One region of the Trinickia sp. NRRL B-1857 genome, then DNA from elsewhere that is predicted to be linked to it. Evidence: riboswitches for the same ligand, from Rfam matches in the RefSeq annotation. Region 1 holds a riboswitch; the other holds the start of a gene.
What was found. Region 1 has a riboswitch for glycine ahead of gcvT (glycine cleavage system aminomethyltransferase GcvT). Riboswitches for the same ligand answer to the same signal wherever they lie in the genome.
Positions count from the first base shown of each region.

Region 2: linked by a shared signal. The riboswitch ahead of AB1286_RS23720 (D-amino acid dehydrogenase) and the one ahead of gcvT (glycine cleavage system aminomethyltransferase GcvT) in region 1 are both predicted to bind glycine.

Region 1 covers NZ_JBFLUK010000001.1:2,657,840-2,667,220, reverse strand. The annotation lists gene gcvP (aminomethyl-transferring glycine dehydrogenase) at 1-1,747, opposite strand, end outside; gene gcvH (glycine cleavage system protein GcvH) at 1,826-2,206, opposite strand; gene gcvT (glycine cleavage system aminomethyltransferase GcvT) at 2,283-3,401, opposite strand; glycine riboswitch at 3,492-3,656, opposite strand; glycine riboswitch at 3,677-3,783, opposite strand; gene AB1286_RS11875 (hypothetical protein) at 3,903-4,580, shown strand; gene AB1286_RS11870 (aldose epimerase family protein) at 4,607-5,674, opposite strand; gene AB1286_RS11865 (XylR family transcriptional regulator) at 5,722-6,942, opposite strand; gene xylF (D-xylose ABC transporter substrate-binding protein) at 7,327-8,355, shown strand; gene xylG (D-xylose ABC transporter ATP-binding protein) at 8,425-9,381, shown strand, end outside.
Region 2 covers NZ_JBFLUK010000011.1:580,358-589,738, reverse strand. The annotation lists gene AB1286_RS23725 (hydantoinase B/oxoprolinase family protein) at 1-1,531, shown strand, start outside; gene AB1286_RS23720 (D-amino acid dehydrogenase) at 1,543-2,871, opposite strand; glycine riboswitch at 2,968-3,058, opposite strand; gene AB1286_RS23715 (SDR family oxidoreductase) at 3,558-4,295, opposite strand; gene AB1286_RS23710 (AraC family transcriptional regulator) at 4,400-5,311, shown strand; gene AB1286_RS23705 (NAD(P)/FAD-dependent oxidoreductase) at 5,349-6,257, opposite strand; gene AB1286_RS23700 (RrF2 family transcriptional regulator) at 6,389-6,832, shown strand; gene AB1286_RS23695 (YceH family protein) at 6,850-7,530, opposite strand; gene AB1286_RS23690 (DHA2 family efflux MFS transporter permease subunit) at 7,624-9,036, opposite strand; gene AB1286_RS23685 (MarR family winged helix-turn-helix transcriptional regulator) at 9,133-9,381, opposite strand, start outside.

The sequences.
Region 1 (9,381 bases):
TCGCCGCCACGAGCATCTGTTCGAGTTGGTCGATCATCTCGCGATAGCCGACCGTCTGCTCTGCCGGGGCGAACGGATGGATCTGCGAAAACTCGGGCCAGGTGACCGGCAGCATTTCCGAGGTCGCGTTCAGTTTCATCGTGCACGAACCGAGCGGGATCATCGAGCGATCGAGCGCGAGGTCCTTATCGGCGAGGCTGCGCAGATAGCGCAGCATTTCCGTCTCCGAATGGTGACGATTGAAAACGTGGTGCGTGAGATAAGCGCTCGTGCGTGCGAGCGACGGCGGCAGCGACGCACCGCTTAGCCCTTGCTCTTCGGCACGCGTAAGCGCCGTGTCGAGTGCATCGACGTGCGGCACGTCGATCGCGCCGGCTGCGTTCGCGAACAAGGCGAGCAGATCGGCGAGGTCGGCGCGCTTCGTCGTTTCATCCACCGAAACGCCGATGCGCGTATCGCTCACGCGGCGCAGATTGATTCGCATCCGCTTCGCGGCGTCATGGACGGCCGCCGTGCGCGCGCCCGTCTCGATCGTCAGCGTATCGAAGAACGTGTCGTTGACGAGCGTGTAACCGAGTTGCTTCACCCCCGCTGCAAGCAGCGCGGCGACGCGATGCACGCGCTGTGCGATCGTCTTCAAGCCTTGCGGGCCATGATAGACGGCATACATGCTCGCCATGATCGCGAGCAGCGCTTGCGCCGTGCAGACATTGGACGTGGCTTTTTCGCGGCGAATGTGCTGCTCGCGCGTTTGCAGCGCGAGGCGCAGCGCGCTCTTGCCTTGGGCGTCGATGGTCACGCCGACGAGGCGCCCCGGCATTTGCCGCTTGAATTCGTCGCGCACGGCCATGTAGGCCGCGTGCGGGCCGCCGAAACCCACCGGCACGCCGAAACGCTGCGACGTGCCCACGGCCACGTCGGCGCCCCATTCGCCCGGCGGCGTGAGCAGCGTGAGCGAGAGCAGATCGGCCGCGACGACGACGTGGCCGCCCGCCGCATGAACGGCTTCGGCCAGCGCGCGATAGTCGCGCACGTCGCCGTTCGCGCCCGGATATTGGAGCAGCACGCCGAACGCCCCAGCGCTCGCCGCGTCATCGGCCGGACCGACGCGCACGTCGATGCCGATCGGCTCGGCGCGCGTGCGCACGACTTCGATCGTTTGCGGCAGCACGTCGTCGGCGACGTAGAACACGGTCGATTTCGACTTGCTCGAGCGTTGCAGCAGCGTCATGGCTTCGGCGGCCGCCGTCGCTTCGTCGAGCAGCGACGCATTCGCGATGCCGAGACCGGTCAGATCGCCGATCATCTGCTGAAAGTTGAGCAGCGCCTCGAGCCGGCCCTGCGAGATTTCCGGCTGATAGGGCGTGTAGGCCGTGTACCAGGCCGGATTCTCGAGCACGTTACGCAGGATCACGGCCGGCGTATGCGTGTTGTAGTAGCCCTGCCCGATATAGGAACGGAACACCTCGTTCTTGTCCGCGAGTTCGCGCAGGCGCGCAAGCGCCTCGGCCTCGCTGCGCGGCTCGGCGAACGGGCCGAGCGGCAGCGGATCGGTGCGACGGATCGCACTCGGGATCACCGCGTCGATCAACGCGGCGCGCGACTCGAAACCGAGCACCTCCAGCATCTTGTGCTGGTCGGCGCCGTCCGGGCCGATGTGCCGCTCGGCGAAGGCGTCGTGCACTTCGAGCGCGGCAAGCGAGAGAGGGGAGCGGTTCATCAGACGATCCGGGTGTTCGAGTTTCATGATAAGGCGGCTTGTGGTGCGCGGCGGTTCGGCGTCAAACGCGCCGAACCGCCGCGCGGCAAAAACGAAGGGGAAGGGTCAGCCGATAAGCTTTTCGTAGGCGGCAGCGTCGAGCAGGCTATCGACCGAGGCCGCGTCCGCGAGCTTCACCTTGAACAGCCAGCTGCCGTAGGCGTCCCCGTTGACTTCCTCGGGCGAGTCGACGATCTCGTCGTTGACGGCAACGATCTCGCCCGTCACGGGGGCGTAGATGTCCGATGCGGCTTTGACCGATTCGACGACGCCGACTGCATCGCCGGCTTTGATTTCCTTGCCGACTTCGGGCAATTCGAGAAAGACGATGTCGCCGAGCGTCGCTTGCGCGTGATCGGTGATCCCCACCGCCACGGTGCCGTCGGCTTCGGCTCTGATCCACTCGTGTTCGTCGGTGTATTTCAGCTCGGCCGGAACGTTGCTCATTTGGGACTCCTAGTGATTGGGTGGATGCGTTGGAATGGGATCGATAAGGTTTTCAGCTTCGCGCGCGGGCCGCCCCTTAGGCGACGAGCACCTTGCCGCCTCGCACGAACGGCAGTTTTACCACGCTTGCGGGCAACGCTTTGTCCCGGATTTGGACTTGCACGACATCGCCCGGACGCACGCCTTTCGGCACGCGCGCAAATGCGATCGATTCTTGCATCGTCGGCGAGAACGTGCCGCTCGTGATTTCGCCGTCGCCGTGCGGCGTCACGACTTTCTGATGCGCGCGCAGCACGCCGCCTGCCTTGCCGTTCTCTTTTTGTAGGATGAGCCCGACGAATTCTTGACGCGCCCCGTCGCGCTCCAGCGCGGCGCGGCCGACGAACGCGCGCGGCGCGCTCAGGTCGACGGTCCAGGCCAGCCCGGCGTCGAGCGGCGAGACCTTTTCGTCCATGTCTTGGCCATACAAATTCATGCCGGCTTCGAGGCGAAGCGTATCGCGCGCGCCGAGCCCGCAGGGCCGCACGCCCGCGCCCGCCAGCGCTTGCCACAGCGCGACGACGTGGGCGGCCGGCACGATGATCTCGAAGCCGTCCTCACCGGTGTAGCCCGTGCGCGCCAGGGTCAGTTCGCCGTAGGGCGCCGCGTCGACGCGCGCGGCGTTGAACGGCTTGAGCGGCTCGGTCGCTTCGCGTACCGACGGCAGCACTTGCCAAACCTTGGCGCGAGCGTTCGGACCCTGAACGGCCACGATCGCCAAATCGCGCCGGGGCGTGATCGACAGGCCGAAGCCGCGCTCGGCGTTCAACGCGTTGAACCAGGCGATATCTTTATCGGCCGTGCCGGCATTGACGACGACGCGGAAAAAATCGTCGGAGAAAAAGTAGACGATCAAATCGTCGATGACGCCGCCGTCTTCGTTGAGCATGCACGAATACAGGGCACGGCCCGGCGTCTGGAGCTTACCGACGTTGTTGGCGATCGCGCATTCGAAGAAGGCACGCGCCTGCGCGCCCGCGACATCGACCGCACACATATGGGACACGTCGAACATGCCCGCGTCGGTACGCACGGCGTGGTGTTCGTCGATCTGCGAGCCGTAATTGACGGGCATGTCCCAGCCGCCGAAATCGACCATGCGCGCATTCAGCGCACGGTGAGCGGCATTCAGGGGAGTCTGTTTCAGTTCGGTCATGGGAGCCTCGGCGCGCATAGGTTTCGCGAAAACAAAAAGGGCCATGCCAGTCGACGCGCGCGGGCTCAAATGCCTGCGACGAATGCGATGCATGCCCCCTCTGTCCTCGGTACCTGAGAGATTGCGCCGGCGGGGACGTATTTCCGTATCCCGCTCGACGCGCGCCCCTTCGGTGGGCGGCTTGCTCAGGCGCGCAAGGGCCGGTCTTTTCCGGTGCGCCGCCACGAACTACCGCCACTCTCCAGAGTGCGAAAACACCTGTGCGAACAGGTCTTTCGACGCGGTCGGTCCTTTTGCCTGAGAGTTTGTGGGTGTGCCCCTTCGGCGGCGTCCCGGCGGGCCTAAAAACCCTACCGCGAGCGCGCTCTCCCGACGCGTGCGCGAAATTTACGCGAGCGTTACAGGGTTGTCAAATGAGGGCCGGTCAACGAAAGCGAGCGATGTGTACGGCAGGCATCGCCAAGACGCGGTAACGTAATGCAACGGAGGAGGAAAAAGCTCATGTCGCCCCTGTCGAACCGCTTCAACCCTATTGACCCGGATATCCGCCTGCTCGCCGCAGGCCGCGTCGTTTTCGCATCGCGCGAGGCGCTCGAGCGCGCGATGCCCTCGTTGATCGAACATGCCCGCACCGTGCCGACCGGAACACTGGCCGATGTCTACCGAGATACGGACGCCAACGCCCTACTTTTCGTCGCCGCTTGGCGCGTCAGTCGCTTCGAGGCGGCCGAGCGCACCGTCGTCGACGCCATTGCCCGCGCCATCGAACCGCTGGCCGCGCAGGCCGTCGCACACTGGGTCGATGTGGCCGTGCCGGCCGGCGGGTGGAGTTCCGGGCGCAGCGGCCCCGGAGAATGCCTCGTCGTGGTGCGGCAATCGCTCGAAAAGCCCAGCGCCATCATCCAAGCGAGTTGGATCGATAGGGTGACGCTCGCCCTGAACGGCGATGCCGAGCCGCCCGACGGTCTCATCTCAGCGAATTTCTTCGCCACGCGCGACGAAGCCCACGTGTTGAACTTCGCCCGTTGGACCGATGCCCAAGCGCACCGCCGCGCCGCCGCGCGCGGTCATCATGGACACGACGGCAATGTCGGCGCCTCGCCGCTTTGGCAGGCCACGCGCGAGCATCCCGGCGTACGCACGGACCATGAAGTCTGCCGGTATGTGTGCGTCTCGTAGCCGCAGTGCCGCCGGGGCATGGCCCGTCAGTCGAGGACGCCGACGCGATACCGCGTCACCTGGCGATACGGTTTTTCGGGTCGCGAGATGACGTCCTCGCGATCGGCCATATTGATTTGGTTCGGAAAACCGCCGGCCTCGAGGCAAAGGCCCGCGTAGCGCGCATAAGTGCGAGCATGACGTCCCGGGACACCCTCGAGGTAATTGCCCGTGTAGAACTGCAAGCCGCGCTGATCGGTCGATACCGTCATTTCGCGCCCGCTTGCGGGATCGTATAGCCGCGCCACCTCGCGCACGGCCCGCTCTCCCAAGCCTTGCGGCTCGCGCAGCACATAGCAATGATCGAAACCGCGCGCGAGCGAAAGCTGCTCATGCGGCCACTCGAGCCGCGCCCCGATCGGCGCCGCCTCGCGAAAGTCGAACGCGTTGCCCGCCACGGCGACTTGCCGGATCGGAATCAACGTGGGGTCGACCTCGAAGAAAGCATCGGCGTCGATCGAGAGCACGTGACCTTTGATGTCGGCTCCCGCTTGCGCCGTCAGGTTGAAGTAGCCGTGACTCGTTAGGTTAAGCGGCGTGGGCGCGTCGGTACGCGCCGAATAATCGATCGTCAATTCGCCGTCGTCGTCGAGCGTGTAGCGCACTTGCGCCTGCACATTGCCGGGGAAGCCCGCGTCGCCCTCTTCCGAATCGAGCGAGAACACGAGCGCGCCGTCGTCCTCGCGCGCCGTCCAAAACGCGCGATGAAAACCCGCCGTTCCGCCGTGCAGCGAATTGCTACCCTCGTTGCGATCGACCGTATAGGCGATGCCGTCGAGCGTGAAGCGCCCATCGGCGATGCGATTGGCCCAGCGGCCGACGAGCGCGCCCATATAGCTTTTCGCGTCCCAGTATTCGGCAGGCGTGTCGTGCCCAAGCAGGATGTCGCCGAGCCGTCCCGCGCGATCGGGCGCGTGCCACGAAACGAGCGTCGCGCCGAGTTCGCTGATCGACACGCGCATGCCGTGCGCGTTGCGCAGTGTGAACAGGTGGACAGATCGTCCGTCGGGTAGCGTGCCCCAAGGTTCGTGCGACAACTTAGCAGTGCTGATCATAGGCTCGAGAAGTTGGAAATGAAGGGCGAAAGGCGCGGTCCATGCGCTCAAACCGGCTCGTGAGCGGTCGAGCGCGCTTGGAACTCGCGCGGCGTGCAGCCGAGCTCGCGGCGAAACACCGCATGCAAATACTGGACCGACTTGAAACCACAGCGAACGGCCACATCCGCGCTCGATACGTCGCCTTTGACGAGCAGCGCCTTAGCCGCATCGAGCTTTTGCCGAAGAATCTCTTGATGCACCGTGCAACTGAGCTCGCGGCGGAAATGCTCTTCGAGCGAGGAGCGCGATACGCCAACGTAGTCGGCCACTTGTTCCGTACGAATGCCCTGGCAGGCGTACTGGCGGATGAAATGCCGGGCTCTCGCCACGTAAGGACTCGCAAGCGGTTGATGCTTCGTCGAATCGAGCACGTTGATGCCGACGGGCGGCACTAAAATCGTGCGCCCCGGGAAGCGCGCGCCGTGCAACATCTGGTGCAGCATGTGTGCGGCCGTGCGACCCATTTCCTCGGTACCTTGGATCACCGACGAAAGCGGAATGCGCGTCAACGTTCGCGTGAGCGGATCGTTGTCGATGCCGATGATCGCCACGTCCTCCGGCACCGGAATGCCCGCGATCAAACAAGCCTGCAACAACTGCCGCGCGCGGGCGTCGGTGACGGCGATGATGCCGACCGGCTTGGGCAGCGCATGAAGCCAGCTCGTCAATTGTTCGATCGCCTGATTCCAGGTGGGTGCGCTCGTGGACAGTCCACGATAGATCTCGGCATCGATCTGCTCGCGCGTGCGGCCGTCCGCTTCGCGCAGGCTTGCGAACGCGAGTTCGCGCTGGTGCGCCCAGCGGTGTTCGTTCGAAAGCGGCAGGCTATAAAGCGCGAAGTGCCGCAAACCGGCGCCGATCAAATGGGTATAAGCGAGCGAAACGAGCTTGACGTTGTCGGTGGCGATATACGGCACATTGTCCGGATAGTGGGACGGATCCTCGAACGACGAGCCCACGGCCACGACGGGGAGCGGACAATCGGCCAACGCTTCGCACACGGCCGGGTCGTCGAAATCGGCGATGATGCCGTCGCCGTCGAAGCGCTCGATACCGCCGAGCCGGCAGCGGAAGTCCTCTTCCAGAAACAGATTCCAGCCGACGCGCGTCGACAGCAAATACTGGCCGACGCCCGTGATGATCTCGCGGTCGTAGACCTTGTTCGCATTGAACAGCAGCGCGATGCGATGCGCCTTTTGCGGCGCGGGGGCGCTCGCCCTCGTCATCGTCGCAAGCTCGCGCTATCTCGCGCAGCCCTGGCGGCGTAGAGCATGGTGTCGTCTCCTATCGATCGTTGCCGGTCGATGCCGGTTGTTACTGCCCGCTTTCGCTTCGCCGCTTGTCCCCACGACGCCTTCCGCGATTTTAGGCGCGAATGGTGCGCCTGCCGCCATCTTCGCCACGCGTCGGCAAGAAACGTTATCGCCGCTGCGCAATTTCGCAATTGTGGCGCGTGCCGCGCCGCTGCACCATGGCCGCACTCCGACAACCGGCCGCCCGAGCTCGCGGCGTCCCGGCGGCACCCTCATTGCGTGCGTGCGAGTCGCCGCGCACACGCGCCGCATCGTCGGCCAACAGCGACGCCCAATATATAAGACAGGAGTGGAGACATGGCATTCGCAAAGCGTCGTTCCATTTTAGGCTCGTTCGTCGCGAGCGCGGTTCTTGCGGGCTTGACGCTCGCGGCGCCGCTCGCGCACGCAAGCAAGGACCATCCCGTCATCGGCTTTTGCATCGACGACCTGCGCGTCGAGCGCTGGGCGCGCGATCGCGACTACTTCGTCGCCGCCGCGAAAAAGCTCGGGGCAACCGTCTCGGTGCAATCGGCCGATGCTAGCGAAGAGCGGCAGATCTCGCAGATCGAAAACCTGATCTCGCGCGGCGTCGACGTCATCGTGATCGTGCCGTTCAATTCGAAGACGCTCGGCAACGTCGTGGCGGAAGCGAAAAAGGCCGGCATCAAAGTCGTGTCCTATGACCGCCTGATCCTAGATGCCGACGTGGACGCCTACATTTCGTTCGACAACGAAAAGGTCGGCGAGCTGCAAGCCAAGGGCGTCTTCGACGCGCAACCGAAGGGTAACTACTTCCTGCTCGGCGGCGCGCCGACGGACAACAACGCGAAGATGCTGCGCGAAGGCCAGCTCAAGGTGCTCCAACCGGCGATCGACAGCGGCGCGATCAAGGTCGTCGGCCAGCAATGGGTGCCGGAGTGGAACGCTTCGACGGCGCTGCGCATCGTCGAGGACGCGCTGACCGCCAACAACAACAAGATCGACGCCATCGTCGCCTCGAACGACGGCACGGCCGGCGGCGCGATCCAGGCGTTGGCCGCGCAAAAGCTCGCAGGCAAGGTACCGGTCTCGGGCCAGGACGCCGATCTCGCGGCCGTCAAGCGCGTCATCGCCGGCACGCAGACGATGACCGTCTATAAGCCCATCAAGCTGATCGCATCCGAAGCGGCGAAGCTTGCCGTCGATCTGGCCCAGGGCACCAAGCCCGCGTTCAACGCGCAGTACGACAACGGCAAGAAGAAGGTCGATACGGTGTTGCTGCAACCGATCGTGTTGACGAAGAAGAACGTCGACGTCGTCGTCAAAGATGGTTTCTACACGCAAGCGCAGCTCTCGGGCCAATAAACGCCGGACCATGCGCGGCACCCGCCTTCGGGCGCCGCGCATCCCCGAATCGGAAAAGGAACGAGACGCATGGTGCAATCAGAACCGTTGCTGTCGCTGCGCGGCATCGTCAAGACGTTCTCAGGCGTAAAGGCGCTCGACGGCATCGACCTGTCGGTTCGGCCCGGCGAATGCCTGGGCCTATGCGGCGAAAACGGCGCAGGCAAATCGACGCTGATGAAAATCGTCTCCGGCGTCTACCCGCACGGCACTTGGGACGGCGAGATCGTCTGGGACGGTCAGCCGTTGCGCGCATCGAACGTGCGCGATACCGAGCGCGCGGGCATCGTCATCATTCACCAGGAATTGATGCTGGTGCCCGAGTTGTCCGTGGCGGAGAACATTTTTCTCGGCAACGAGATCACGCTGCCCGGCGGACGCATGAACTACGCGGCGATGCATCAGCGCGCCGACGCATTGCTCAAAGAACTGGGCATCGAGGGCATCAACGTCGCGCAGCCCGTCATGAATTTCGGCGGCGGGCATCGGCAGTTGATCGAAATCGCCAAGGCGCTCAACAAGCAAGCGCGGCTCTTGATCCTCGACGAACCGTCGTCCTCGCTGACGGCAGCGGAGACGCGCGTCCTCATCGACATCGTGCGCGACCTGAAGCAGCGCGGCGTCGCCTGCATTTACATCTCGCACAAGCTCGAGGAAGTGCAAGCCGTCTGCGATACGGTCAGCGTGATCCGCGACGGCCGGCATGTGGAAACGGCGCCGCTCTCGCAGATGCCGTCCGCGCGCATCGTCGCGCTGATGGTGGGGCGCGAGATCACGAATCTGTTTCCGCGCGAGCCGCATGTCGTCGGCGAAGTCGTGCTGCAAGCGCGCAACGTCACCTGCATCGATGTAACGAACCCGCGCCGTAAGCGGGTGGACGACGTCACGTTCCATGTGCGGCGCGGCGAGATCCTCGGCGTGGCCGGGCTCGTTGGCTCGGGCCGCACCGAACTCATGCAGGCGATTTTCGGCGCCTATCCCGGCACG
Region 2 (9,381 bases), on a different contig from region 1:
TCCGGTGCTGCTCGAAGTGTTCAACAACTTGTTTATGTCGATCGCCGAGCAAATGGGCGTGACGCTCGCGAACACGTCATACTCGGTCAACATCAAGGAGCGGCTCGATTTCTCGTGCGCCTTGTTCGATGCGGACGGCAATTTGATCGCCAACGCGCCGCATATGCCCGTTCACCTCGGCTCGATGGGCGAAAGCGTGCGCACGGTGATCGAACGCCGCATGGGAACGATGCGGCCCGGCGACGCGTTTGCGTTGAACGCGCCCTATGCGGGCGGCACGCACTTGCCCGACGTGACGGTCATCATGCCGGTATTCGCATCCGGCTCCGGCGAGCCGATGTTCTACGTGGCGGCACGCGGGCACCACGCCGACATCGGCGGCGTAACGCCGGGATCGATGCCGCCCGATTCGGTCCACGTCGACGAAGAAGGCGTGCTGCTCGATAACGTTCAGCTCGTCGCCGAGGGCCGTTTTCTCGAGGGGCGCCTGCGCGATAAGCTGCTATCGGGTCGCTGGCCCGTGCGCAATGTCGAACAAAATCTGGCCGATCTGCGCGCGCAAGTGGCTGCCTGCACGAAAGGGGCGCAGGAACTCGAGCGCATGTGCGGACAATTCGGCGTCGGTACCGTGCAGGCTTACATGCAGCATGTTCAGGACAACGCCGAGGAAGTCGTGCGACGCACGCTGTCCGTGCTCAAGGACGGACGCTTCGAATATGCGTTCGACGACGGGGCGAAGATCGTCGTCAGCGTCTCGATCGACCATGCCCGGCGCTCCGCCGTCATCGACTTCGCCGGCACGAGCGAGCAGCAACCGAATAACTTCAACGCGCCGTCGGCGATTTGCAAGGCGGCCGTGCTGTACGTGTTCCGCACGCTCGTGGACGAGGATATTCCGCTGAACGCCGGCTGCTTGAAGCCGCTCGACATTCGGATTCCCGAGGGCTCGATGCTCAATCCGCGCTATCCGGCCGCAGTCGTCGCTGGCAACGTGGAAACGTCGCAAGTCGTGACCGATGCGCTCTACGGCGCGCTCGGCGTGCTGGCCGGCGCGCAGGGAACGATGAACAATTTCACGTTCGGCAACGACAGCCTTCAGTATTACGAAACGATATGCGGCGGATCCGGCGCCGGGCCTACGTTCGACGGATGCAGCGCCGTACAGACGCATATGACGAACTCGCGTCTGACCGATCCCGAAGTGCTCGAGTGGCGCTTTCCGGTGCGGCTCGACGCGTTTAGCGTCCGGCTCGGAAGCGGCGGCGACGGACGTCATCGCGGCGGCGACGGGACCGAAAGGCGCGTGCGCTTTCTCGAACCCATGACGGCCGTCATGCTCGCCAACCGCCGTCTCGTGCCGCCGTTCGGGTTGAACGGCGGCGCACCCGGCGCGATCGGGGTCAATTGGATCGAACGCAAGGACGGCTCGCGCGAACACTTCGGCGCACGGCATCGGATGCAGGTCGGGCAGGACGACGTCGTCGTCATCCAGACGCCGGGCGGTGGCGGCTACGGCCCGGCTCGGGATTAGCCTCGGACCGGTCAAGCGACGCTGTGCGTGCCGACCTGGCTCACTCGCAAACGCGACGACGCCAGGTCGCCCGCCACGAGATCGGCGACGCTTTCCGCCGTGGCGGCGGAGAGCGTCCACCCTAAGTGTCCATGCCCCGTGTTGTAGAACACGGTACGCCGCCGCCCTCTTCCGACTCTCGGCAGCATGCTCGGCAACATGGGCCGCAGCCCGGCCCATGGAACGACGCGCGCGGTCGACACCTCGGGAAAATGCTCCCGCACCCACCGAACGAGCGGCGCGATTCGATCCGCTCGAATGTCGCGGTTCTCGCCGTTCAATTCGGCCGTACCCGCCACGCGAAACCTGTCGCTGCCGAGGCGACTCGTCACGATCTTCGCGCGGTCGTCGAGCAAGCTGACCCACGGCGCCGCCTCCCGGCTCGCCGGGTCATCGAGCGACACAGTGATCGAATAACCCTTAACCGGGTAGACGTTCACATGATCGCCCACGTGCGCCGCCAATGCGCGACTGCCTATACCTGCGCAAACGACGACGCGATCGAATCGATCCACCTCGCTACGGCCATCGGATTGCAGTGCGATCGAGACTTGGCCTTCACCCGTCTCGTCGATCGATTGCACGGCCGCATCGTAGCGAAATCGAACGCCCAGCCGCTCGCAAGCACGCGCCAACCCGCGCGTGAATTTGTGAATATCCCCCGTCGAGTCGGATTCGGTAAAAAAGCCGCCGTAAAAATCGCCGCGCAGCGTCGGTTCGATCGTACGAATCTCGTCGGGCGTGACGGCCCGGCGCGCCAAGCCGCCGTCGCGCAAGATCGCATTGACCTTCGAAGCGGACTCGAATTCGCCGCGCGTCGCATAGAAATGCAATATCCCGCGTTGCTCGAGATCGAATTCGATCGCTTCGCGCTTAGCGATCGAGAACAAGTGCTCACGGGCGGCGATCGCCAGGCGCACCGTCTCGATCGTGTTGTCGCGGTAACCCGGAATCTGGCGCAAGAATTCGCCGATCCAACTGTATTTGTGCCACGTGGGGCGCGGATTCATCAGCAGCGGCGCGTCGCGCTTGAACATCCAGCGCAGGCCTTTGAGCACGGTCGCGCGGCTATTCCAAACCTCGGCATTGCTGGCGGAGAGTTGCCCGCCGTTCGCGAACGACGTTTCCATCGCGGCATAGCGATGACGTTCGAGCACGGTGACGTGGCAGCCGCGCCGGGCGAGCGCATAGGCGGTAGTGACGCCGGTAATACCGGCGCCGATGACGGCAATTTTTGACATGACATGGTCCAGCGTTCGTTGAGCATCGCCGGCCGATTGCAACCGGCGCCGATGCCCCATCTGTCCATGTACCTGAGAGTTTCGCCCCAGGCGCGACTGCACGGCGCGCGGGGCTCCCCTTCGGTGGGCGCCGAGATGGCGCCGCTCTCCAGATGTTCCTGCTGCGCGGTCCTTTTGCCTGAGAGTTTCCGGGGCGGTTGCTCCGTCGGCGTCGTTCTAGGCGAACGATCTCTTCCATGCAGCTTGGTGGAACGCGCTAAGACTAGCCGCGCTCAAGAAAGTCGGCAAGCGTTTTTTAATCCTTCGTACGCAATGCCGGCTCCACAACGGTCTGACGTGTCACCGTGATCGTATCGAGCACCGAGAGGACGTCGTCTGCGTCGAAGACCTCGCCCAGGCTCACGACGCCCCCCTTCGCCGAACTCTTTCCGCCTAGCAAACCACAGCTTCAGTGGATCGGAGAGCGGATCGCTCGCCCAGGTTATCGCGGCTGTCCGCAAATCAACATCGCCGCCGAATACGCCGACGACAAACATCCGGCGCGCAAAGTTGCCGTCGCTCACAAACGTGAGATGCGGCGACGGTGCGCACAGCAGTGGGCGGGCGCTACATGCACATGGGCCCGCTCAATTTCTGCACGAATTGGCGCAGATGCTCATTCCGAAGAAGGGCCGCAGGTAGAGCCGGTTTGCGCCGCGTGCGCGCCGAAGCGCTGCACGCGGCGTTCGGCGTACCGCGTTAGCGCATTATTTCGACAATGCAACCGCGTCCGCGCCGGCCGGGATGCGCAGCGGGGACGACGGATCGTTCGCGGCACGCCATACGGCCTCGGCGACGTCGACAGAGTGCGTAATCTCGGTCGATTGCTCCCAACGCTTGAAAATGTTCTGCGCCAACTCGGCGTACGGTTCGGGGAATCCATCGCGCATCCGCGGCTGGCCGTTTTCGGCGAAGCGCGTATCGGGCGCGCGCCCGGGCAACACCAAATTCACGCGCACGTTGAACTGCTCGAGTTCGAGCGCAAGCGATTCCGTGAACGCATTGACGGCCGCCTTGCTCGCGGTATAGACGGAGAGCAACGGCAGCGATCTTAGCGTTACGCTCGACGTGACGTTGACGACCACCCCCGCCTTGCGCTGCCTGAATTGCGGCAAGACGGCTTGGGTTACTGCAATCGTTCCGAGCGTGTTCGTGTCGAACACTTCGCGCGTGATCGCCATGGCGGTGCCCTCCAGCGCATTGAGCACGCCGATTCCCGCATTGTTCACGAGAACATCGATGGGGCCTGCCGCCTCCACCGCAAGGCGGATACTCTCGGCGTTCGTCACATCGAGCGGCAGAATGCGCAAATGCTCCGAAGGTGGCAACACGTCCTCGCGCGGCGTTCGCATCGTGGCGATCACCCTCCAATCGCGTGCGAGAAAGTAGCGAGCGATTTCAAGGCCGAAACCGGACGAGCAGCCGGTGATGAAAATGGTCTTCATGAATGAGCGACTCCTGTCGATCGTTAGCGGTATGCAGACGATAGGCTCAAGCGGCCGGATTCGCTACAATCAAACGTCCAGGTTTTATTCGCGAGAGTCCACTCATGGTCGATCCGCTCTCCGAGATCGTTGCACTGCTCCAACCCAGTGCGTCGGTCTCGAAAGTCGTGAACTGCGCGGGCCGCTGGCGCGTCCGCCGCTACCGCGCGCCGGAGCCGCTCTATTGCGTCATTCTCGAAGGGGCCTGCAAGCTGCGCATCGGCGACCAACCTCCGATTGCGCTACAAACGGATGATTTCGTGCTCATTCCCTCGTCGTCGACGCTTACGATGTCGAGTCTCGAGCCACCGGTGCCGGAGGCGGCCGACAGTCCGCCCACCGTTCTGCCGAACGGCGAATTCAGCCTCGGCCCGCAAGGCGTGAAACCCGATGTTCGGTTGCTGGTGGGCCATTGCATCTTCGGTTCGCCGGACGCTGGGCTGTTGGTGTCGCTGCTTCCCGGGCTCGTTCATACGCGCGGCGACCGTCGTCTCACCACGCTCGTTCAGCTCGTGGTCGACGAATTCCGATCGGCTCGGCCCGCGCGTGACGTCATCTTGACGCGGCTATTGGAAGTGCTGTTCATCGAGGCGTTTCGAACGTCCTCCAGCGGCGCCCTTTCGCCCGGGCTGTTGCGCGGGCTCGGCGACGAACGCCTGGCCGTCGCGATCCGATGCATGCATGATCGTCCCACCCAAGCGTGGACGGTCGCGCAACTGGCGAAGCAAGCGGCGCTCTCGCGCTCGGCGTTTTTCGATCGATTCAGTCGCGCGGTGGGCATGGCGCCGATGGAATATCTTCATGCTTGGCGCATGGCGATGGCTAGGAAGATGCTGATACAGAAGGAAGGAAGCGTCGCACAAGTGGCTCAGCGTGTCGGCTACGGCTCCGCCAGCGCGTTTAGCGTCGCATTTGCACGATATGTCGGCGTGCCGCCTTCGCGGTATGCGCAAGCGCAGATGGAGACGGAGCATTGACGATCGCGCCGAGCGGCGCGATCGAGGCGGCTCGGCGTTAAGTCGGAAAGATCAGCGATCGATGCGCAGCAACACCCGCCATGACACCGGACGCCGAGGCAAACGTGGCGTTCGTCATCGCCGTGGACACATCTCCCGCCGCAAAGACACCGGGCACGCTCGTTTCTTTCCATTCGTCGACACGAATCACTTGCCCGAACGGACCCTCGTCGATTGCACACCCGAGTTGCCCGGCAAGGTCGCTCGCCATCTCCGTCCGCGCACCGACGAAAAGCGCATCGATAGGGACTTCGCGTCCGTCGACGAGGCGCACCGCGTTCATCGCGGGCGCTTCGCCTAGTATCTCCGCCACCGGCGTCGATTCGATCGTTACGCCGCGAGCTTGCAGTAGCGCCGCATCCTGCTCGCTCGGTTCGACGATTCCCTGCGTGAACCAGGTTGTCGGCCCCCAATCCGGGATCAACAGCGCTTGATGAATCGAGTTCGGATGCGTGGCTAGCACGCCGAGCCGACGGTCACCCACTTCGTAGCCGTGACAGTAAGGACAGTGCAATACGCTGATGCCCCATCTCGCCGCTAGCCCCGGCAACGCCTCCGGCAGTTTGTCTTGAATGCCCGTGGCCAGGATCAACCGGCGGGCTTCCTGAGTGGCGCCATCGGCGAGTTCGACGCGAAAGCCTCCCGCCACGCTGTACGCCCGCTTCGCCTCGCCCTTGACTAGCGATACCGTGGGGTATTTCAGCAATTGCCGGGTCGCGCTGGCAACGATCTCCGACGGCGGCACGCCGTCTTGACCGAAGAACCCATGCGCGTGAGACGCGAACCGGTTGCGCGGCTTGCCCGCATCGATCAATTGCACGCGGCGCCGCGCACGCGCGAGTTGCATCGCGGCCGACAGACCCGCGAAACTGCCGCCGACGACGATCACATCGTACTGTTCTTGCATGTCTGCTTTTCCGAATGAAGGGGTGGGCGCGAGGTCTGCGCAATGCGCATCTCACGAAACATGACGAGTTACATGATAAGCCGGATGTTATCATCATGCAACTTGTGATGTTTCGAGAGAGAGCAGCTTAGATGAGAACGGATAGCCGGTTGTCCCGCTTACTGCATGCCCTCTTGCATATGGAGCATGCCGAGCGGCCGTTGACTTCCGAGGCGATGGCCGAGATGCTATGCACCAATCCCGTGGTCGTGCGCAGACTGCTCTCGGGGTTGCGCGAGAGCGGCTACGTCCAGTCGGAAAAGGGACATGGAGGCGGGTGGGTGCTGACGGTGTCGCTCGACGATATTACGTTGCTCGATGTCTATCGCAGCGCGGGCGAGCCCGCGCTGTTTTCGAGCTTAGTGACCGAGGACGATCCGCAGTGCTTGGTCGAACAAGCCGTGAATGCTCATCTCTCGGCAACCGTTGAGGAAGCCGAAAAAGCATTGCTCGCGAAACTCGGCAAGGTGACGCTGGGCGATCTATCGCGAGAGATCAAAAAGAAAGGCAAGCGGATGAATCCGCCACGCGTTTGAAGGGATTTCCCCTCGCCTCAGTCTTGCGCGGGCCGATCCATCGACACGCCCAACTCGGTTGCCATCCGCTCGACCAGCGCCCTGAGCTGGGCCACCTCGGCCGCCAAGCGCTGCTGCTCCGCTCTCAATGCCTCGAGTTCGGCCGGTGCGACCGACTCTTGCGCGGAAGAGCGAGCAAGCGCGAATTCATCGATGCTGACTTCGCCGCACATCAAATGCATCCAGCGATTTTCGCGCTCGCCCGGTGCGCAGGGCAGCTTCACGGCCAGCGGCGGCGTACGCGCGGCAAGCTCGTCGAGAAAGGCTTCGACCGACGAGTTGTCGGCAAACCCGTGCAGACGCGCGGCGTTCAGGCGCAATTCGGCGGCCGTCTGCGGGCCTCGCAACAGCATCACCGTCAACAGCGCGGCAGCCTGGCTCGGAATACCGAGTACGCGGTTCATGTTGTGTTCGTAGCGCGTCACGCGGCTGCTGCTTGCCTCCATCACGAGGCTTAAGCGCTTCAGGCCATCGATCGCATCCTGGACCTCGGGCTCGGTCACGCTCATGACCGGCGAGCGGGCCGTTTTCTGATTGCAACCCGCTGTGAGCGCATTCAGCGACAACGGGTAAGTATCGGGGACCGTATGCTGTTTTTCGACCAGCACGCCAAGAACACGGGCTTCGAGGGGAGTGAGCTCACGCAGAGGTTGAGTCATAAGGCAACGGCCGACGGTGGGGATGGGGGGATATGATATCCCGGCCGAGCAGGACGGCACGTACTTCGCGCACGACGATTCTCTTTCGTTCCCTTAACTCGGCGCGCCCTTCGGCGGCAAGACCATCGCCGCGAGCCCCGTCAGCGCATGTAAGGCGGCAAGCATCAAAAATCCATAAACCCACGCGTTGAGCCCAGCGTTAGCCGTACCTCGTTCGAGCATCGAAGCCAGGAAGATCGCGCACAGCGTAGTCAGCGTCGGCCCGCCCAACCGCTGCGCGATATTCAGCGTGGTGGTAGCCATCGACAAATGACGCCGCTCGATCGACGCATAGGCCACCGACATCGTCGGCAGTCCCACCGCACCCTGCCCCATTCCGCGAACGAATAGCACCGGCAGTAACAGCAGGGTATCGATCCGGCTGCTCGCCAACGCAGCGAGAACCAGCGTCGCACAGACGGCGAGCAATGCCCCCGAACAAGCCACCGCACGCGACCCGAAGCGCTCCGTCAGGAAGCCCAGCGACGGGTACGTGACCATCATGCCGAGCCCAAGCGGCGCAAGCATCCACCCCATCTCGGCGGGCGACCGACCGCACGCCTCGATCAAATAGAGCGGGATCAGCATCTGCCCCGCGAACGACACACCGTTCGAGAGGAATTGCGCCAGCGAAGCAGCGGCGAATACTTTGCTGCGAAACTGACCGAGATCGATCAGGGCCCGCTCCCCTTTTCGTTTCTCGACGTAGATAAAGACGGCCAGCAGCACACCGCCCGCGATCATGGCGCTTATCCCCAATCGGCGAATGGAACACTCCGCCCCGAACAGCATCAATGCCAGGCCCGGAGAGAGCAACACGAGCCCGAACCAGTCGAGCTGACGCGGCGTACGCTCCTTCTCGTCGTTAGGCAGAAAGCGCACGGCCAGCACGACGGCGAGCAGACCCACGGGAACGTTGACGACGAAGAGCCAGCGCCAAGACGCGTAGCGCAAAATCGCGCCCGCGATGACGGGCCCCAAGAGCGGTCCGAGCAAAATCGGAAAGGCGGCATAACCGGCGATGCGCGTGAACTGATTGCCGGCCGCTCGTTTCATCATCAATTGCGCCATCGGAGCAAGAAGGCCGCCGCTCACGCCTTGCGCAATACGAAAGCCGATCAGCGAAGACGTCGACCACGCAAGACCGCATAGCCCCGAGCTCAACGTGAACAGCGAGAAACACCATAGATAGAGTTTCTTTCCGCCGATCCGGTCGACGAGCCAGCCGTTCAACGGCAAGACGAACGTCAGCGCGAGCAAGTAGCCGCTCGTGACCCATTGAATGGTCGGCAGCGTCGAATGCAAGTCGAGAGCGAGACTCGATAGCGATACGTTGACGATCGTGGCATCCAATTGGGCGAGCAACGAGCCTAGCACCACGACCATCGAGATCCGCCACACCGAAGGATCGAGCGCCTTATCGGGCTCGGAATCGAGCTGCACTGCTTTTCGGTCGCCGTAGTCCATTCGCTTTTCCCGATCGATCGCTGCCTTGGCCGCCGCGCATGAAATGCTTGTAGTGCGATGGGTCCATGCCACATTCGCCGAACATCGCCTCTCGTTTCAAGAGCCGCCGAGTTGCCTAATGATCGGCAGCGCCGCCGCGAGCGTCCGCACATCGGCCTCATCGAGTTTCGCTACGGCATCGACGAGCCAATCGTGTTTCGCGACGCTACGACGCTGCCGTGCCTCGAGACCCTTCGCCGTCAGCATGAAAAGGATTTGACGGCCATCGGACGGATGCGGCTTGCGCTCGACACACGCCTGCTCCTCGAGAATCGATAAGACCGATTTCATCGACTGAGGCCGCAT